Regions from separate parts of the Nocardia otitidiscaviarum genome, predicted to be linked through region 1. Evidence: riboswitches for the same ligand, from Rfam matches in the RefSeq annotation. Region 1 holds a riboswitch; the other holds the start of a gene.
What was found. Region 1 has a riboswitch for glycine ahead of gcvT (glycine cleavage system aminomethyltransferase GcvT). Riboswitches for the same ligand answer to the same signal wherever they lie in the genome.
Positions count from the first base shown of each region.

Region 2: another riboswitch for glycine. It lies ahead of gcvP (aminomethyl-transferring glycine dehydrogenase); the one in region 1 lies ahead of gcvT (glycine cleavage system aminomethyltransferase GcvT).

Region 1 is NZ_CP041695.1:3,481,534-3,489,942, reverse strand. It holds gene FOH10_RS15400 (LLM class flavin-dependent oxidoreductase) at 1-183, shown strand, start outside; gene FOH10_RS15395 (hypothetical protein) at 190-651, opposite strand; gene FOH10_RS15390 (PucR family transcriptional regulator) at 667-2,331, opposite strand; gene pruA (L-glutamate gamma-semialdehyde dehydrogenase) at 2,442-4,097, shown strand; gene FOH10_RS15380 (proline dehydrogenase family protein) at 4,094-5,062, shown strand; glycine riboswitch at 5,202-5,289, shown strand; glycine riboswitch at 5,290-5,383, shown strand; gene gcvT (glycine cleavage system aminomethyltransferase GcvT) at 5,425-6,543, shown strand; gene gcvH (glycine cleavage system protein GcvH) at 6,556-6,930, shown strand; gene FOH10_RS15365 (YhgE/Pip domain-containing protein) at 6,979-8,217, shown strand; gene FOH10_RS15360 (cutinase family protein) at 8,222-8,409, opposite strand, start outside.
Region 2 is NZ_CP041695.1:2,646,368-2,654,776, reverse strand. It holds gene FOH10_RS11590 (WD40 repeat domain-containing serine/threonine protein kinase) at 1-1,448, shown strand, start outside; gene gcvP (aminomethyl-transferring glycine dehydrogenase) at 1,592-4,429, opposite strand; glycine riboswitch at 4,585-4,677, opposite strand; gene FOH10_RS11580 (MerR family transcriptional regulator) at 4,776-5,339, opposite strand; gene FOH10_RS11575 (bifunctional nuclease family protein) at 5,523-5,996, opposite strand; gene ftsR (transcriptional regulator FtsR) at 6,303-7,064, opposite strand; gene odhI (oxoglutarate dehydrogenase inhibitor Odhl) at 7,109-7,573, opposite strand; gene gcvH (glycine cleavage system protein GcvH) at 7,765-8,163, opposite strand; gene FOH10_RS11555 (CDP-alcohol phosphatidyltransferase family protein) at 8,223-8,409, opposite strand, start outside.

The DNA.
Region 1 (8,409 bases):
CGGTACACCGCCGTCGGCACCCCTGCCGAGGTGCAGTCGTACCTGGAGGAATTCGCCGCCGACATCCAGGCCGACGAACTCATCCTCGCCCACCACGCCACGGAGATCGAAGATCGTATCCGGTCGGTGGAGCTGACCGGACGGACGAATGCGGAATCGCCCGCTGCGGTGGCCTCCTCCTGAAACGGCTCACCGTCGGATCATGCGTTCGCGGGAGTGACCGGACGGCTGTGCGGCGATCCAGCGCCCGGTTGATCTCATGGCGGCCAGAAACACCGCGAGTAGCGACGGAACGCCGTATACCGCAAGTGCCATCAGGTAGTACTCGCCGATCGCCGTGACGCTGATATGGACGATCCCGACCACGGAGCTGACGATGAGGACCGCTCGACCCAGTCGAGTGCGGGCGAACAGCAGAATCGCGCCCGCCAGGTATGCGACGGCCAAGCCCCCGCACATGTAGGTCGCCTGCCGTAGTTCGCGGACCGTGTCGATGGAACTCGGCGACGTGTTTGCCGCGTCGTACATGGCAGCGCCTTCCGCCGCACTTCCCGCGGCGAGTGCCCAGCAGACGCCGCCCACAATTCCCAGCATCGCGGCCCCGAGCGCGGTGCCGCCGCCGGCGAACGTGGACTTCAATTTGACCAGCACTTCTTCAGACAGTCCTCATCGTGTCTCTCCGCGTTTCTCGCTGTCGGCGGCGAGTTGGAGTTCCAACAGGAGTCGGTCCGCCGGATCGTCGAGATCCATGTGGAGGATATGTGCGGCTCGGCGTAGGCGGTAGCGCAGGGTGTTCGGGTGGATTCGCAGCAGGCGTGCCGCGGTGCGTACATCACCGTGGCAGCGGAGATACTGTTCGACGCTGTCGCGTAGTTCGGCGGAATAGCGGGTGTCGTAGTCGATGACGGTGTCCAGGCGCGGGTCGCGCAGTTGCGGATTATTCGTTATGAGGGTGAGGATTTCGCCGAGGAGGACGGTGGTGCGGGAGCGGGCGAGGGTGGTCACCTGTTCGGTGTGGGGGAGGGCGGCGGTGCGGTCGAGAACGCGGTCCACCTCGGCACGGGCGCGGGCGACGTCGGCGAGTCCGGCGACGGGGGCGCTGATGGCGGCGCGCAGGGGCGAGCCCGATTGCTCCTCCAGGCGCAGGATGATCTGGCGGGTCCACGACTCGACGCTGTCGATCGAATGGTGTTCGGGGAACAGCACATAGGGGCGGCTGTCGATCACCGTGGTGATGCAGTCCTGTCGGAAGCTGCTGGCATGTAGACGCAGGGTGACGGCGGCGCGGCGGATGGCGGCGTCGTCGGGGCGGGCGCGATCGGCGCAGCCGAAGCCGACCACCGCGCCGCTGCCCTCGGCGGCGATGCCGAAAGTAGCCGCCACGGAGGGGATGTCGACATCGCCGCCGTGCTCGCCGAAGAGCCGCTGGATGAGCAGGGTGTCCGTGCTGGGCGCGTGCCGGGCCCGCCACAGCACCCGGGCCGCGATGGCGGCCGCCCCGCGCAGGACGTCGGCGCAGTCGGCGGGCAGCGCCTCGGCGGCCTCCTGCACCCAGATGGTGCCCAGCGGCTCCGGTCGATCGCCCGGACGTCCGTGGGCGCGGATACCGATGGCCAGGCGGCCCCGGGTCTCCCACTCGCCGTTGGCCGGCACCTCCACCACGTCGCCGGAACTGTGCAGCCGTTCGAAGACGTGCGTGCGCTGCAACCAGCGCAGGTAGCCCGGCGGCCCCTGCCTGCCGAGGACCGAGAGTCGCCGCACCGGGTCGGCGTCATCGGTGCTGTCGGCGGAATAGGCCAGCACCCGGGACTGCTCGTCCTCGATCGAGACCAGTCCACCCGTTGATTCCGCGACCGTCTGCGCGAGCCCGAAGAGATCGGTGTCGGGCGTCAGCGCGCCGGGCGCACCGGCCGAATGGGGCGTGCCGCCCGCGCGAATGATGCGGTTGACCAGCGCATGCACCATCTCCCAGCGCGCCTGCGGGTTGACGCTGACCAGTGCCACACCGGCCGCGCGGGCGGCGGCGCGCACATCGGGCAGGGTGTCGGCGTCCTTGATGAAGACCGCGCGCGGCCGCAGCTCGGCGGGGCAGCCGTCGGCGAGCAGCTCGAGCCAGCGGACGGCGTCCTCGATGCTCACGCTGACCTGGAGAAACAGGTGCGGCAGCGCACGGGCGGGTGGGGGTTCGGCGGTCAAATCGCCGGTATCCAGGAAGGCGACCGAACCGATGCCGACCGCGGTGCCCGCGGGGGCGTCCACGAGTTCGGCGACGGCATCGGTCAGCGCGGACAGCAGCTCGGCCAAGGGAATGGAACTACGCACGGCTGCCATCCAGCGATAGTCGCATGCTCATCCTCGTCATCGCATCGAACGAAATCCTCTGTCTCATTTCATCCGATCGGCCAATCACAGGGGGGCGGTTTTCGGGTTTATTGCTCGACATGGACGCGATCACCACGGTGCCCGCACCGACCAACGAACCGGTCAATCAGTACGCGCCGAGCAGCCCCGAACGGGCCCGCCTGCGCACGGCGCTCGACACACTGTCGGCCGAGCCCACCGATATTCGGCACGTCATCGACGGCGTGCATCGGACCGGAGGCGGAGAGCGCGTCGATGTGGTGCAACCCCATCGGCACGCCGCCGTACTCGGTACGCTGACCACGGCGAACGCGGCCGATGCGCGGGCCGCCGTCGAGGCGGCCACGACCGCCGCACCCGCGTGGCGGGAACTGCCCTTCGACGAACGCGCGGCGGTCTTCCTGCGCGCCGCCGACCTGCTGGCCGGTCCCTGGCGCGAAACCATCGCCGCCGCAACCATGTTGGGTCAATCCAAGACCGCATACCAGGCCGAGATCGACGCACCCTGCGAACTGGTGGACTTCTGGCGGTTCAATGTGCACTTCGCGCGACAGATCCTGGCGGAGCAGCCCGATTCCGCGCCGGGGGTGTGGAACCGGATGGACCACCGCCCCCTGGAAGGGTTCGTCTACGCCGTGACGCCGTTCAACTTCACGGCCATCGCGGGCAATCTGCCGACCGCCCCCGCGCTCATGGGCAACACCGTGGTGTGGAAGCCCTCCGTCACCCAGGCCGTGGCCGCCTACCACACCATGCGCCTGCTCGAGGCCGCCGGACTGCCGCCGGGCGTGATCAATCTCGTGCACGGGTACGGCCCCGAGGTCTCCGAGGTGACGCTGCACGATCCACGGCTCGCCGGCATCCACTTCACCGGCTCCACCAGCACCTTCCAGCACCTGTGGCGCGAGGTCGGCAGCCGCATCGAGCGCTACCACGGCTACCCGAGACTGGTCGGCGAGACCGGCGGCAAGGATTTCGTGCTCGCCCATCCCTCCGCCGACCCGGAGGCCCTGATCACCGCGCTGATCCGCGGCGCGTACGAATACCAGGGGCAGAAGTGCTCGGCCGCCTCGCGCGCCTTCGTCCCCCGTTCGCTGTGGGCACGCATGGGTGACGAGCTGATCGGCCGGATCGGTTCGCTGACCTACGGCGATATCACGGACTTCACGAATTTCGGTGGGGCCGTGATCGATCGCCGTGCCTTCGACCGCAATGCCGCCGCCATCGAGCGGGCCAAGGCCACCGCCGGACTGACCATCGCGGCGGGCGGCACCTACGACGACAGCGTCGGCTACTTCATCGCGCCGACCCTGCTGCTCGGTGACGATCCCACCGACGCGGCCTTCGCCACCGAGTACTTCGGACCGATTCTCGCCCTGCACGTCTACGACGACGGCCGCGCCGACGCCTTCGACGAGGTACTGCGGATGGTCGACTCCGGCAGCGGGTACGCGCTCACCGGGGCGATCCTCGCCCAGGACCGCCACGCCATCGACAAGGCCGGCGCGGCGTTGCGTTTCGCGGCCGGGAACTTCTACGTCAACGACAAGCCCACCGGTGCGGTGGTGGGGCAGCAGCCGTTCGGCGGCGCACGCGCGTCGGGCACCAACGACAAGGCCGGATCGCCGCTGAACCTGCTGCGCTGGACCTCGCCGCGCTCGATCAAAGAGACGTTCGTCCCCGCCCGATCGCACGAATATCCGCACCAGCGAACGGAATCCGAGGAGGGACGATGAGCATGTCGCGCAATCCGCTGCGACCGGCGCTGCTGACCGCCGCGCGTTCGGCGCGCCTCGAGCGGGCCGTCACCCGCATGCCGGTGACCCGTGGCCTCGTCGACCGCTTCGTCGCGGGCGACACCACCGCCGCCGTGCTGGCGGTGGTGCGGGCACTGCGGCAGCAGCACCGCTCGGTCACCGTCGACTATCTCGGCGAGGACATCACCCGCCCCGAACAGGCCCGGCAGGTGGTGCGTGAATACGAGACGCTGCTGCGCGCCCTGTCGGAACTCGGGTCCGATACGCCGGACGACCGTCCGCGGCCACTCGAGGTGTCGGTCAAGCTGTCGGCCCTCGGCCGGTCGCTGCCCGGTACCGGGCAGGACACCGCCCTCGCCCACGCCCGCACGATTGTCGAGGCCGCCGCCGCGCGGGACATCTGGGTGACCTTCGACGCCGAGGACCACACCACCACCGATTCCACCCTGGCCATCGTGCGCGAACTGCGCCGCGACCACCCGGACACGGTGGGTACGGTGCTCCAGGCGTATCTGCGCCGCACCGAGGCCGACTGCGAGGAGTTCGCCGACGCGGGCGCGCGCATCCGGCTGTGCAAGGGCGCCTACGACGAACCCGCGACCGTCGCCCACCGCGGCCGCCGCGACGTGGACGCGGCCTACCTGCGCTGCCTGCGCATCCTCATGGCGGGCAAGGGGTATCCCATGGTCGCCACCCACGATCCGGCCCTGATCGGGTCGGCCGGGCTGTTGGCCACCACCGCGCGGCGAGGCACCGACGACTTCGAATACCAGATGCTCTACGGCGTGCGCGCGGACGAACAGGCCCGGCTGACGGGACTGGGACAGCGGCTGCGGGTGTACGTGCCCTTCGGCGACCAGTGGTACGCCTACTTCGTGCGGCGCCTGGCCGAGCGGCCCGCCAACCTCATGTTCTTCCTGCGGGCGGCGGCACCGCGGAAGTGAACCGACCCGGCGCGGTGCCGCGTGACCCGACGCCAAGACCGCCGCACCCACCGGGATCGGCGACCGCGCGCGGGGCGAAGGATGCCTCGCGCGCGGTCTTCGCCTATGCTGACCGCCACAACCGCATATCGGGCCGCGACGAGTCGTAGCGGGAGAGTCCCCGGCAGCGGGGCGCCGAAGGAGCAAACTCCCCGGAATCTCTCAGGTACAGGTACCGCATCGACCAGGCCACTCTGGAAAGCAGGCGCACCGAGCGCCTCACCCACGGTGCAAACCGCCTGCGGCGGTGAAGCTCTCAGGTCCCATGACAGAGGGGGAGTTCCGGACACCGGGTTGCGTCCCGGTCGACTCGAGGACCTCCCATGACTGTCGCTCGCGACGGCGTGCCCACCCGCACGTCGTCACCCTTGGAAGCCGTCCACGCCGAGCACGGCGCCGTCTTCATCGACTTCGCCGGATGGCGCATGCCCGTGCGCTACGGCAGCGAACTCGCCGAGCACCGCGCGGTGCGGGAGGCCGCCGGGATCTTCGACCTCTCGCATATGGGCGAGATCGAGGTGTCCGGGCCGGAGGCCGCGCGCATGCTGGACTTCGCACTGGTCGGGCGGCTGTCGGCGGTGCCGGTCGGTCGCGCCCGCTACACCATGCTCTGCCACGACAACGGTGGCGTCCTCGACGATCTGGTGGTGTACCGGCTGGCCGAGCAGCGGTTCCTGGTGGTCGCCAATGCCGCCAATGCCGAGATCGTCTACATCCTGCTGCGTGATCGGGCGCACGGCTTCGCCGCCGAGGTGGCGAACCGTTCGACCGACTACGCCCTCATCGCGGTGCAGGGGCCGCGCTCGGCGGCGATCGTCGGCGCCGTGACCGATGTCGATCCGAGTCCGCTGAAGTACTACGCCGGCATGCCCGCCCGGATCGCCGGAGTCGATGTGCTGCTGGCACGCACCGGCTACACCGGTGAGGACGGTTTCGAGGTGTACTGCGCGCCCGAGCGGGCCGCCGACGTCTGGCGGGCGCTGAGCGCGGCCGGGGCAGCGCACGGCCTGCTGCCCGCGGGTCTGGCCTGCCGCGACACCCTGCGGTTGGAGGCGGGAATGCCGTTGTACGGCAATGAACTCCATGTCGGTGTGACGCCGTTCGAGGTCGGCCTCGGCCGGGTCGTGAAGTTCGACAAGCCGGGCACTTTCGTCGGGCGCACCGCCCTGGCCGCCCGCGAGCAGGCGGGCGGCGGCCGAACGCTGGTGGGGCTCATCGGATCCGGCCGCCGCGCCGGACGCCACGGCTACGAGATCTACGCCGACGACCGAGCGGTCGGCGTGGTCACCAGCGGTGCGCTTTCTCCCACCCTGGGCGTGCCCATCGCCATGGCCATGGTGGACAGCGACCACGCGGCCCCCGGCACCGCCTTGACCATCGACGTGCGCGGCCGTCGCGAACCGGTCGAGACCACCGCCCTGCCCTTCTACTCCCGCTCCTGAAAGAGGTCGTCCATCATGGGTTTTCCCGAACATCTGAGCTACACCGAAGAGCATGAGTGGCTGCATGTCGTCGACGGCACCGCCACCGTGGGCGTCACCGACTTCGCCGCCTCGTCGCTCGGTGACGTGGTCTTCGTGCAACTGCCCGCCGTCGGCGACCGCGTCGCGCAGGGGGAGGTCTGCGGTGAGATCGAGTCCACCAAATCCGTCAGCGACCTGTACTCGCCGGTGACGGGCGAGGTGGTGGAGATCAATGCCGCGGTCGTCGACGATCCGGATACGGTCAACTCCGACCCGTACGGTGCGGGCTGGCTGTTCCGGGTGCGGGTCGAATCCACCGGTGCGCTGCTGGACGCCACCGCCTACGCCGCCCTGACCGGCGACTGACCACCCACCACGAACGTTCGCTCCAGGTGTGCTGCTAGCGTCGGATGAGTGCCGACCGACGCGCCGAAACCGGTCCCACCCCGCCGAGAACACCAGCTCTGGGCGGTTCCACTGCTGGTCGCGATGGGGTTGCTGAGTCTGCTGGCGCTGTCGTATCTGGCCAGCATTCTCGATCCGCAGCGCAATCTGCACGACTTCCCGCTGCTGCTGGTGAACGAGGATCGGGGCGAGTACGGCGCCGCCGTGGCCGATACGGTGACCGCCGGGCTGCGGGGGGATCAGGTCAGCCTCCGGGCGACCGACGCCGCGACCGCGGAATCGGTGCTGTCGGCGGGAAAGGCGTACGCCGCCATCGTGATTCCCGCCGACTTCAGCACCCGGATGTCCGCCCTCGAACAGCCCACCGGCGTGGGCGCGGCGCCGGTGGTCGAGATCCGGACCAATCCGCGCACCGGTGCCACGGCGGTCTCGTTGGCGGCGCGGCTCGTGCATCCGGTGCTGGAGCGGGCCAACCGTGAACTCGGCGCGGACGTGCTGAACCGGGCGCGGGCGAACGGGGTGCCGCTGACCGATGCCGCCCGGATCACCCTCGCCGAACCGATCCGGGTGTCGGTCGTCGAATTCCATCCGCTGCCCGCGGGCAGCGCCAATGGCATCTCGGCCTTCTACTACACGCTGCTGGTGGTCTTCGCCGGATTCACCGGCAGCCTGCTCATCAATGGCGGCGTGGACGCGGCCGTAGCGCACGACACCGGGACCTCGCGCTGGCGGGTGCTGCTCTACAAGTGGGGGCTCGCGGCCGTGGTGGCGGTGGTGATGGCCGGTGTCTACCAGCTCATCGCCGCGGCCCTGGGCATGCCGATGGACCACCGCGCGGCGCTCTACCTGTTCAGCGCCTACGCCGCACTCGCCATCGGCATGACCGCCATGACCATTCTGACGATGGTCGCCACCGCCGCGACGGCACTGCGGCTGCCGGTGCTCAACACCCTCGGCATGCCCATCAATATGCTGCTGTTCCTGGCCCTGGGGCTGCCGTCGTCCGGCGGCATCGTGCCCATCGAGGCCACGCCGCCGGCATACGGGGTGCTGTCGCGATTCGAGCCGATGCACCAGGTCTATCTCGGCATCCGTTCGATCCTGTACTTCGACGCCCGCGCCGACGCGGGCCTGACGCGCGCGGTGGGGATGTGCACGCTCGGCGTCGCGATCGCGGTCGGGCTGGGCGTCGCGACCACCCTCGGCTACGACCGTCTGCGGGCGCGCACATCCGCCGCCGCGGGGTGACCGCTCAGTCGGCCACGGCCACGTCGGCCAGCCAGTTGTGCAGCCAGTGCGTGGCGGTCGCACCGCTCCCGTCCACCACATAGCGCGGATAGGACTGGTGCACACCGGAGACCAGGAATTCCTGCACCTGGCGCACCCACTGCTCACCGGCCGGATCCTCGGCCGGAGCGGCCAGAATGGCGGTGCCGCCCG
Region 2 (8,409 bases), 840 kb from region 1:
AGGACCCGGCGGACCGCTACCCCACCTGCACCGCCTTGGCGGAGGCCGCGGTGACGGCGCTGCGCGAATCGGCCACGCTCCCCGCCCCGCGACCGCTCCCCGACTCACCGCCGCTCCCCGCCCCGCAACCGCTCCCCGACTCACGGCCGCTCCCGGCACCACCAGCGGTTCCCGCATCACCGTCGACCGACGCCGGCCAGACCATCGCCGGCCAGACTGACGCGGGCCAGACCAACGCCGGCCAGACCAACGCCGGCCAGACCGACGCGGGCCCGGCCGCCGCGACCACGCCACCACCCGGCTGCCCACCGATGGACGGGAGCTGGGACACTCCCACCGCGCCCGCACCACCGCCCAGCCGCGAACCCACCGAACCCCCTGTCCCCCAGGCGAAGTCGCCGGCCATCACGCGGCGACGCCTGCTCTCGGCGCTCGGGATCGTGGCACCCGTCGCCGCCGTCGCGACCGCCGTCGTACTGCTCACCCAGGAGGATTCGTCCGGCCGGTCCGATGCGCCGGGGCAGCGCGATGCGCCCCGTGCGGGTTCGCGGCTGCGCACGGTGCTCACCGGCCACACCGGCCTGGTGCACGACGTGCGCTTCAGCCCGGACGGGGCGCTGGTGGCGACGGCGAGTTTCGACAAGAGCGCGCGGCTCTGGGATGTCGGCGCGGGCGGTCCGGCAGGCGAACCGCTGACCGGTCATACCGATCGGGTGCGTTCGGTCGCCTTCGCCCCCGACGGCGCCACCCTCGCGACCACCAGCGCGGACACCACCGCGCGACTGTGGGATGTGCGCACCGGGCGACCACTCGGTGAACCGCTGTCCGATGCCGCCGGGTCGATCAATGCCGTCGCCTTCGCCCCCGACGGCGTGCTCCTCGCCACCGCGGGCAGCGACAGCCTGATCCGGCTGCGCGGGGTGGACTCCCGGCAGCAGGTCGGCGCGCCGTTGCACGGCCATACCGCCGCGGTCAACGCGGTCGCGTTCAGCCCGGACGGCACCATGCTGGCCAGCGCGGGCTTCGATATGACGGTGCGACTGTGGGACGTGCGCACCCGCCGGCAGCTGGGTGCGCCGTTCCTCGGGCACACCGACCGGGTGCGTACGGTGATCTTCAGTCCCGACGCCAGCCTGCTGGCCACCACCGGCGCGGACGGTACCGCGCGGATCTGGGACACCGGCACCCATCGCCAGCTCGGCGATGCCATCCCCGGCCACACCGGCGGCGTCCGCGCGGTGGCCTTCGCACCCGACGGCGCCACCCTGGCCAGCGGCGGCGACGACGGCACCGTGCGGCTGTGGGATGTCACCACCCGCCGCCAGCTCGGCGAACCGCTCACCGGCCACACCGACGCCGTCTACGCGGTCACCTTCAGCCCCGACGGCCGCCTGCTCGCCACCACCGGCAGCGACGCCACGCTGCGCCTGTGGGAACCGGCGGTGTGACACCGCACCGGCTCCACGCGGGAACCGGTGCGGCACAATTTCATTCGGTGCAGGCACTCATTCGGTGCAGGCACTCATTCGGTGCAGGCACTCATTCGGCGCAGGCACTCATTCCGGTGCAGGCACTCATTCGGCGCAGGTGCTCATTCGGCGTAGGCGTCCAGTGGCGGGCAGGAGCACACCAGGTTGCGGTCGCCGTAGGCCCCGTCGATGCGCCGCACCGACGGCCACACCTTGGCGCGGGCGTGCTTCACCCCGCGCGGATACACCGCGGTCTCTCGACTGTACGGGTGATCCCACTCGCCGACCAGGCACTCCGCGGTGTGCGGAGCCCCGCGCAGCGGGTTGTCGTCGGCGGGCCAGACTCCGGCGGCCACCTGGTCGATCTCGGCCTTGATGGCGATCATGGCGTCGATGAAGGCGTCCAGCTCCTCCAGGTTCTCGCTCTCGGTGGGCTCCACCATGAGGGTGCCCGCCACCGGGAAGCTCATGGTGGGTGCGTGGAATCCGTAGTCCGCCAGGCGTTTCGCCACATCGTCGACGGTGACGCCGGTGCGCTTGGTGATCTCGCGCAGGTCCAGGATGCACTCGTGGGCGACCATGTCGTTGTCGCCGGTGTAGAGCACCGGGAAGTGGTCGTTGAGGCGCTGGGCGATGTAGTTGGCCGAGGCGATGGCGGTCAGGGTGGCGCGGCGCAGCCCGTCGGCACCCATCATGCGAATGTAAGCCCAGGTGATGGGCAGGATGGAGGCCGAACCGAATTCGGCCGCCGACACCGCGTACGAATCCCGCTCCAGCGGATTGCCGGGCAGGTACCGCGCCAGGTGCTCACGGACCGCGACCGGCCCGACGCCGGGACCACCGCCGCCGTGCGGGATGCAGAAGGTCTTGTGCAGGTTCAGGTGGCTGACGTCACCGCCGAACTTGCCCGGACGGGCCAGGCCGACAAGGGCATTGAGGTTCGCGCCGTCCACGTACACCTGACCGCCCGCCTCGTGCACCAGGGCGCACAGCTCGGCCACCTCGTGCTCGTACACGCCGTGCGTGGACGGGTAGGTGATCATGATGCAGGCCAGCCGCTCGGCGTGATCGGCGATCTTGGCGCGCAGATCGTCCAGGTCCACGTCACCGTTGGCGCGGCACTTCACCACCTCCACGCGCATGCCGACCATGGCGGCCGAGGCGGCGTTGGTGCCGTGCGCGCTGGACGGGATCAGGCAGGTGTCGCGGTGGGTGTCGCCGCGGTCCAGATGGTAGCGGCGGATGGCGAGCAGACCCGCGTACTCGCCCTGGCTACCGGCGTTGGGCTGCAACGAAACCCGGTCGTAGCCGGTGACCGCCGTCAGCCAGCCCTCCAGATCCGCGATGAGACGGCGCAGGCCCGGGGCGTCCTCGACGGGGGCGTACGGGTGCACGCGGTTGAAGCCCGGCCAGGTGATGGACTCCATTTCCGCGGTGGCATTGAGCTTCATGGTGCACGAGCCCAGCGGAATCATGCTGCGGTCCAGCGCGATGTCCTTGTCCGACAGCGCGCGCAGGTAGCGCAGCATGGCGGTTTCGGTGTGGTACCTGGTGAACGCGGGGGCGGTGAGGAACTCCGAGGTGCGGTTCTCGATGTGCGGGCGCTGCGCACCGTGCAGCAGCGCGCCCTCGGGGCCGACCGGGATCTCCGCGCCGAAGCAGTCGAGCACCGCCACCACGTGCGCGTCGGTGGTGGCCTCGTCGCAGGCGATGCCGACATGGTCGGCGTCCACCAGGCGCAGGTTGATGCCCGCGCCCTTGGCCTTGGCCACGATGGCCTCCGCGCCGCCCGGCACCTTCACCAGCACCGTGTCGAAGAAGCGCTGGTGCACCACGGCGTCGCCGAGTCCGGCGGCCAGCCACTGCGCGTGCCCGTGCACCCGGCGGGCGATGGCGCGCAGCCCGTCGGCGCCGTGGTAGGAGGCGTACATGGCGGCCACGATGGCCAGCAGCACCTGGGCGGTGCAGATATTGGAGGTGGCCTTCTCGCGGCGGATGTGCTGTTCGCGGGTCTGCAACGCGAGGCGGTAGGCGAGGCTGCCGTCGGCGTCCACCGAGACGCCGACCAGTCGGCCCGGCAGCTGACGGGCGTGCGCGGAGTGCACGGCCAGATATCCGGCGTGCGGGCCGCCGAAGCCCAGGGGCACGCCGAAGCGCTGGGTGGTGCCGAAGCAGGCGTCCGCGCCCTGTTCGCCGGGCGGGGTGAGCAGTGTCAGGGCCAGCAGGTCCGCGCCGATGCCCACCAGTGCGCCACGCTCGTGGGCGGCGTCGATGAGCGGCTGCCAGTCCACGATGCGGCCCGACGCGCCCGGCAGTTGCGCCAGCACGCCGAAGAAGTCGCCCTCGGGCAGTTCGCCCGCGGCGAGGTCGGCCTCCACGATCTCGATCCCGAGCGGTTCGGCGCGGGTGTACAGCACGGTCCGGGTCTGCGGGAACAGATCGGTGTCGATGAGCAGTCGCGACGACTTCGACTTGCGGTTGGCGCGCTGCAGCAGCGTCATGGCTTCGGCGGCGGCGGTGGCCTCGTCCAGCATGGAGGCGTTGGCCACCTCCATCCCGGTCAGATCCGACACCATGGTCTGGAAGTTGAGCAGCGCCTCCAGGCGGCCCTGCGAGATCTCCGGCTGATACGGGGTGTAGGCGGTGTACCAGGCCGGGTTCTCGAGCAGGTTGCGCACCAGCACCGGCGGAGTGAGGGTGTCGTAGTAGCCGAGGCCGATCATGCTGGTGGCGACGGTGTTGGACGCGGCCAGCGCGGCCAGTTCGGCGAGTGCCTCGTGCTCGCTCATCGCGGGCGGCAGCGCGGCCAGGCCGTTGGTGGCGGCGGCGTCGAGAATGCTGGCGGGCACGGCCCGTTCGGCCAGCTCGTCCAGGGATCCGATGCCGATGGCGGACAGGATGCGGTCGGTTTCGCCGCGATCGGGTCCGATATGGCGGTCGGCGAAGGATCGATTCTGCACGGCAGCTCCAAGGTTCGGGCGGGTCGACCGACGGGGTCGACAGTCGGGTGCCCTCCCCCTCTGTCGTGGAGCCTGAGAGATTCGGGTCCGCCGGGTGAGCGGTGCCCTTTCCCCATGGGCGGGTGGTCGCGGACCACCGCTTTCCAGAGGCGTCGAATCTCCGTACGGTCCCTGGTGCCTGAGAGATTGACGGGGAGGTGCTGCTCCTTCGGCGTCCGGTGGTCCCGGAACTCTCCCGCACGGCGGCGACGCACCGCCCAGTGTATGCCGACCCTGGTTACAGGATTGTTGCCTGGGCCGATTTCACACCTGGGGCGGCGCGTCGCGCGATGCCGCTATCGAATCGCTAACCGGTCTTGGCGTTGAGGCGGGCCTTGCGCCGGAAGGCGAGTTCGTCCTCCGGGCGGTCGGTGGCATTGCCCTCCTCGGCGCGTTCGGCCGGGAAATTGGCTATCGCGCCGGTCAATTCGCGCATGGCGCCGCTGACGGCGATGCCGAAGACGCCCTGGCCGCCCTGGAGCAGATCCACGACCTCCTCGGGCGAGGTGCACTCGTAGACGGTGGTGCCGTCGGAGAAGAGCGTGATGCCCGCCAGATCCTCGACACCGCGGCTGCGCAGATGGTCGACCGCGATGCGGATGTTCTGCAGCGAGATGCCCGCGTCGAGCAGGCGCTTCACGATCTTGAGGACCAGGATGTCCTTGAACGAGTACAGGCGCTGGCTGCCGGATCCGGTGGCGGTGCGAATGGACGGAGCGACCAGTCCGGTGCGTGCCCAATAGTCGAGTTGGCGATAGGTGATTCCCGCCGCCTGGCACGCAGTGGGAACTCGGTAGCCAACCAGATCATCGGGCACCGTGTCATCGGGGAACAGCCCTGGCTGTACCACGTCTTGCGGTTGATCTCCCACTGACTACTCCCTCACTACCGTGGCCTATCAGGGCTCGTCATCAATACTGGAGCGAATGGCCTAACTATCGAGGCTACTCTCCCGATTGTCCCGGCAGTATCGGCATCCGACCAAGCCTGCTCGACCGCGTGTTTCTCACCCTAAACCTGAGGTCGAGACACGTTTCCGTATCGGATCGGCCACTCAGCTGTCGGTCGCCTTGAAGTCGTCCGGCGAAACCGATTCGAGGAATTCCTTGAACTTCTCGACCTCGTCCTCGCGCTCGTCCGGCATGACCAGCCCGGCCTCCTCGAGCACCGCCTCCTCGGCGTAGATCGGGCAGCCCACCCGCAATGCGATGGCGACCGAGTCCGACGGCCGCGCCGAGATGCGCGGACCGTTCTCGAAGACCAGATCGGCGTAGAAGGTGCCCTCCTGCAGATCCACGATCCGCACCTCCTTCAAGGTGTGGCCCAACTCCTTGATGAGGATCTTGACCAGATCGTGGGTCAGCGGACGGATGGGCGTGACGCCCTCCTGTTCGAGCACTATCGCCGTCGCCTCGGCCTGCCCGATCCAGATGGGTAGGTATCGGTCGCCGGATACCTCGCGAAGCAACAGCACGGGCTGGTTCTGTGGCTGCTCGACACGGATGCCGATCACACGCATTTCGCTCATGGCACGCCTCCCATAAACTCGCCCGGCTGCCGCCCTGCCGCTCGGTGCCGTATCACCGAGTCTAAAGCGCGTCGGCCATTTTCCTCCGACACCACCCTTCTCGGGTGTCCCCACACCGAATCGGTGCGGATTCCTGCTTCGCCGAGTCCGGTTCCACCAGTCCCCGTTGGGAACTGGCCGGCGCCCGACTCTCCACAGGCATTGATGACCCGGCCACCTGCTGGGCGGTCCGGAACGCCATTGCTGACGTAAGAGCCACAATACGCGTCGGCACCGACACCGTGCCCGACACACAGGGCGAGGATCTCAGCCGCCGAGGGAAGCGCGCACGGCGGTCTTCACCAGGCAGGTGTGCAGGGTCAGCGACAATGCCGCCAACTCCCGCACCGTCTCCTCCGCGCGGGCGCGCGCGTCCTCGTCCCGACTCTTGGCGATCGGGGCGGCGATCTGGGCCACCAGCGCCGCCTCTCGATCCGCCGCCAGCTTGAAGGCGCGCAGATGCCGTGCCTCCAAACCGAATTCACTCAATGCCTGCGCGGTGCGGGCCAGCGTCACCGCGTCGGTGTCGAAGAAACCGGCCGCGCCGGGGGTGATCAGTCCGGCGCGGATCAGCTCCTGAAGGAACTTCTCGTCGATACCGGCCTGGTCGATCAGGTCCGCCCGAGTAACCCGGATCTCGTGATCGAACCGGAGTTCCTCGGGCGATACCTCACCGGGCACGACCCCGAGCCGCCGCAGGCGGCCCGCACCGTCGGTGGGCGCGGATCCGTTCACCGCGTCGACTCCCCCGCCGCCCGCTCGGGCGCGAGCTTCCCGCACCCCGAGCGTGGCGGCCCCCTTGTCGATCGCCTCGAGTTGTTCCTTGATCACCTTCAGCGGCAGGTACTGGTCCCGCTGCGCGGTCAGCACGAACCGGAGCCGCTCCACGTCGTGCACCGCGAACCTGCGGTAACCCGACGGGGTGCGCTCCGGGCTGATCAGTCCCTCCGATTCGAGGAATCGGATCTTCGAGATGGTGATGTCCGGAAAGTCCGGACGCAGGAGATCCAGCACGGAGCCGATCGACATACCTCCGCGCGTCCACTGCGCTGCGCCTGTCATTCCGCTCGGTCCTATAGCGCGCCCGCGTCACTCGATTGCGGACGCGGACCGGTCAGGAAGACCAGCCGGAACTTGCCGATCTGCACCTCGTCGCCGTTCTGCAGCTCCGAGGAGTCCACCGGCTCCCGATTCACATACGTGCCGTTCAGGCTGCCCACATCGACCACCTGGAAGGTGTCGTCGTCCTGCCGGAACTCGGCGTGGCGGCGGCTGACGGTGACATCGTCGAGAAAGATGTCGCTGTCGGGGTGGCGCCCCGCGGACGTGGTGGGCTGATCCAGCAGAAATCGCGAACCGGCGTTCGGGCCGCGCTTCACAACCAGCAGGGCCGCCCCCGCGGGCAGACCCTCGACCCCTACCGGCTGCTCGCCGGTCTGCTCGGTGCGAGGTTCGACCTCGTTCAGGAAATCAGCGCGGAACACCGATGTGGTCTCAGCCGCGCTCTCCCCGTAAACCGGGTCTTTGTGCTCGCTCACCCTTGCTCTCCTCCTCGAACCGAATAATCCATGCAAGCAGTTGATGCCTTCAGCTACTCGGCCACCGGGGCCGCTCTCGCCCTCGGACGGGTGAGGTGCGAAAACTCCGAGCACCGGCTGCCGGATCATCTGTTGGCATTGACCGTACCCTGCCGGGGCGTGCCCGTGCAGGTAGAACTGTGAAGGCTCCTTCAGCCCCCGATAACTCCTTGATAACCTGCGGCATCCAGCAGCTCGCCGAGTACCGCGTCCACACCGTCGGCATCATCGAGCTCGAGTTCGAACATCCAGCCGTCGCCATAGGGATCGGAATTGATCGTCTCGGGCGAGGACACCAGATCTTCGTTCACGGCAACGACTTTGGCGGCCAGCGGCGCGTAGATGTCGCTCACGCTCTTGGTCGACTCCACCTCCGCGATGCTGTCCCCGGCTGCCACATCCTTGTCCACCTCCGGCAGCTGCACGAATACGACGTCACCGAGCTGTGACTGCGCGTAGTCGGTGATGCCCACCCGCACCCGGGTCGGGCCGACCTTGGCCACCCATTCATGTTCCTCGGTGTAGCGCAGATCCTGGGGTAGGTCGGTCACAGGCGTCCTTTCAACAGATGTACTCCCGAGTTGTCGTTGTGTCGGCAACACCCTAGCCGCTACGGGGTGACCCGTGGCACGGCCGGTACGGCGCGGGCCACGGCAACCGCCTTGCCGACGTAGAGGATGCCTGTCCACACGTAGACCACCGTGCCCCAGACCAATAGTGCCCCGCCGAAGGCCGCCCCGAAACCCGCGGCCGCCCAGTCCATCTGACCGGCCAGCAGCCACGGCAGCGCCGACATG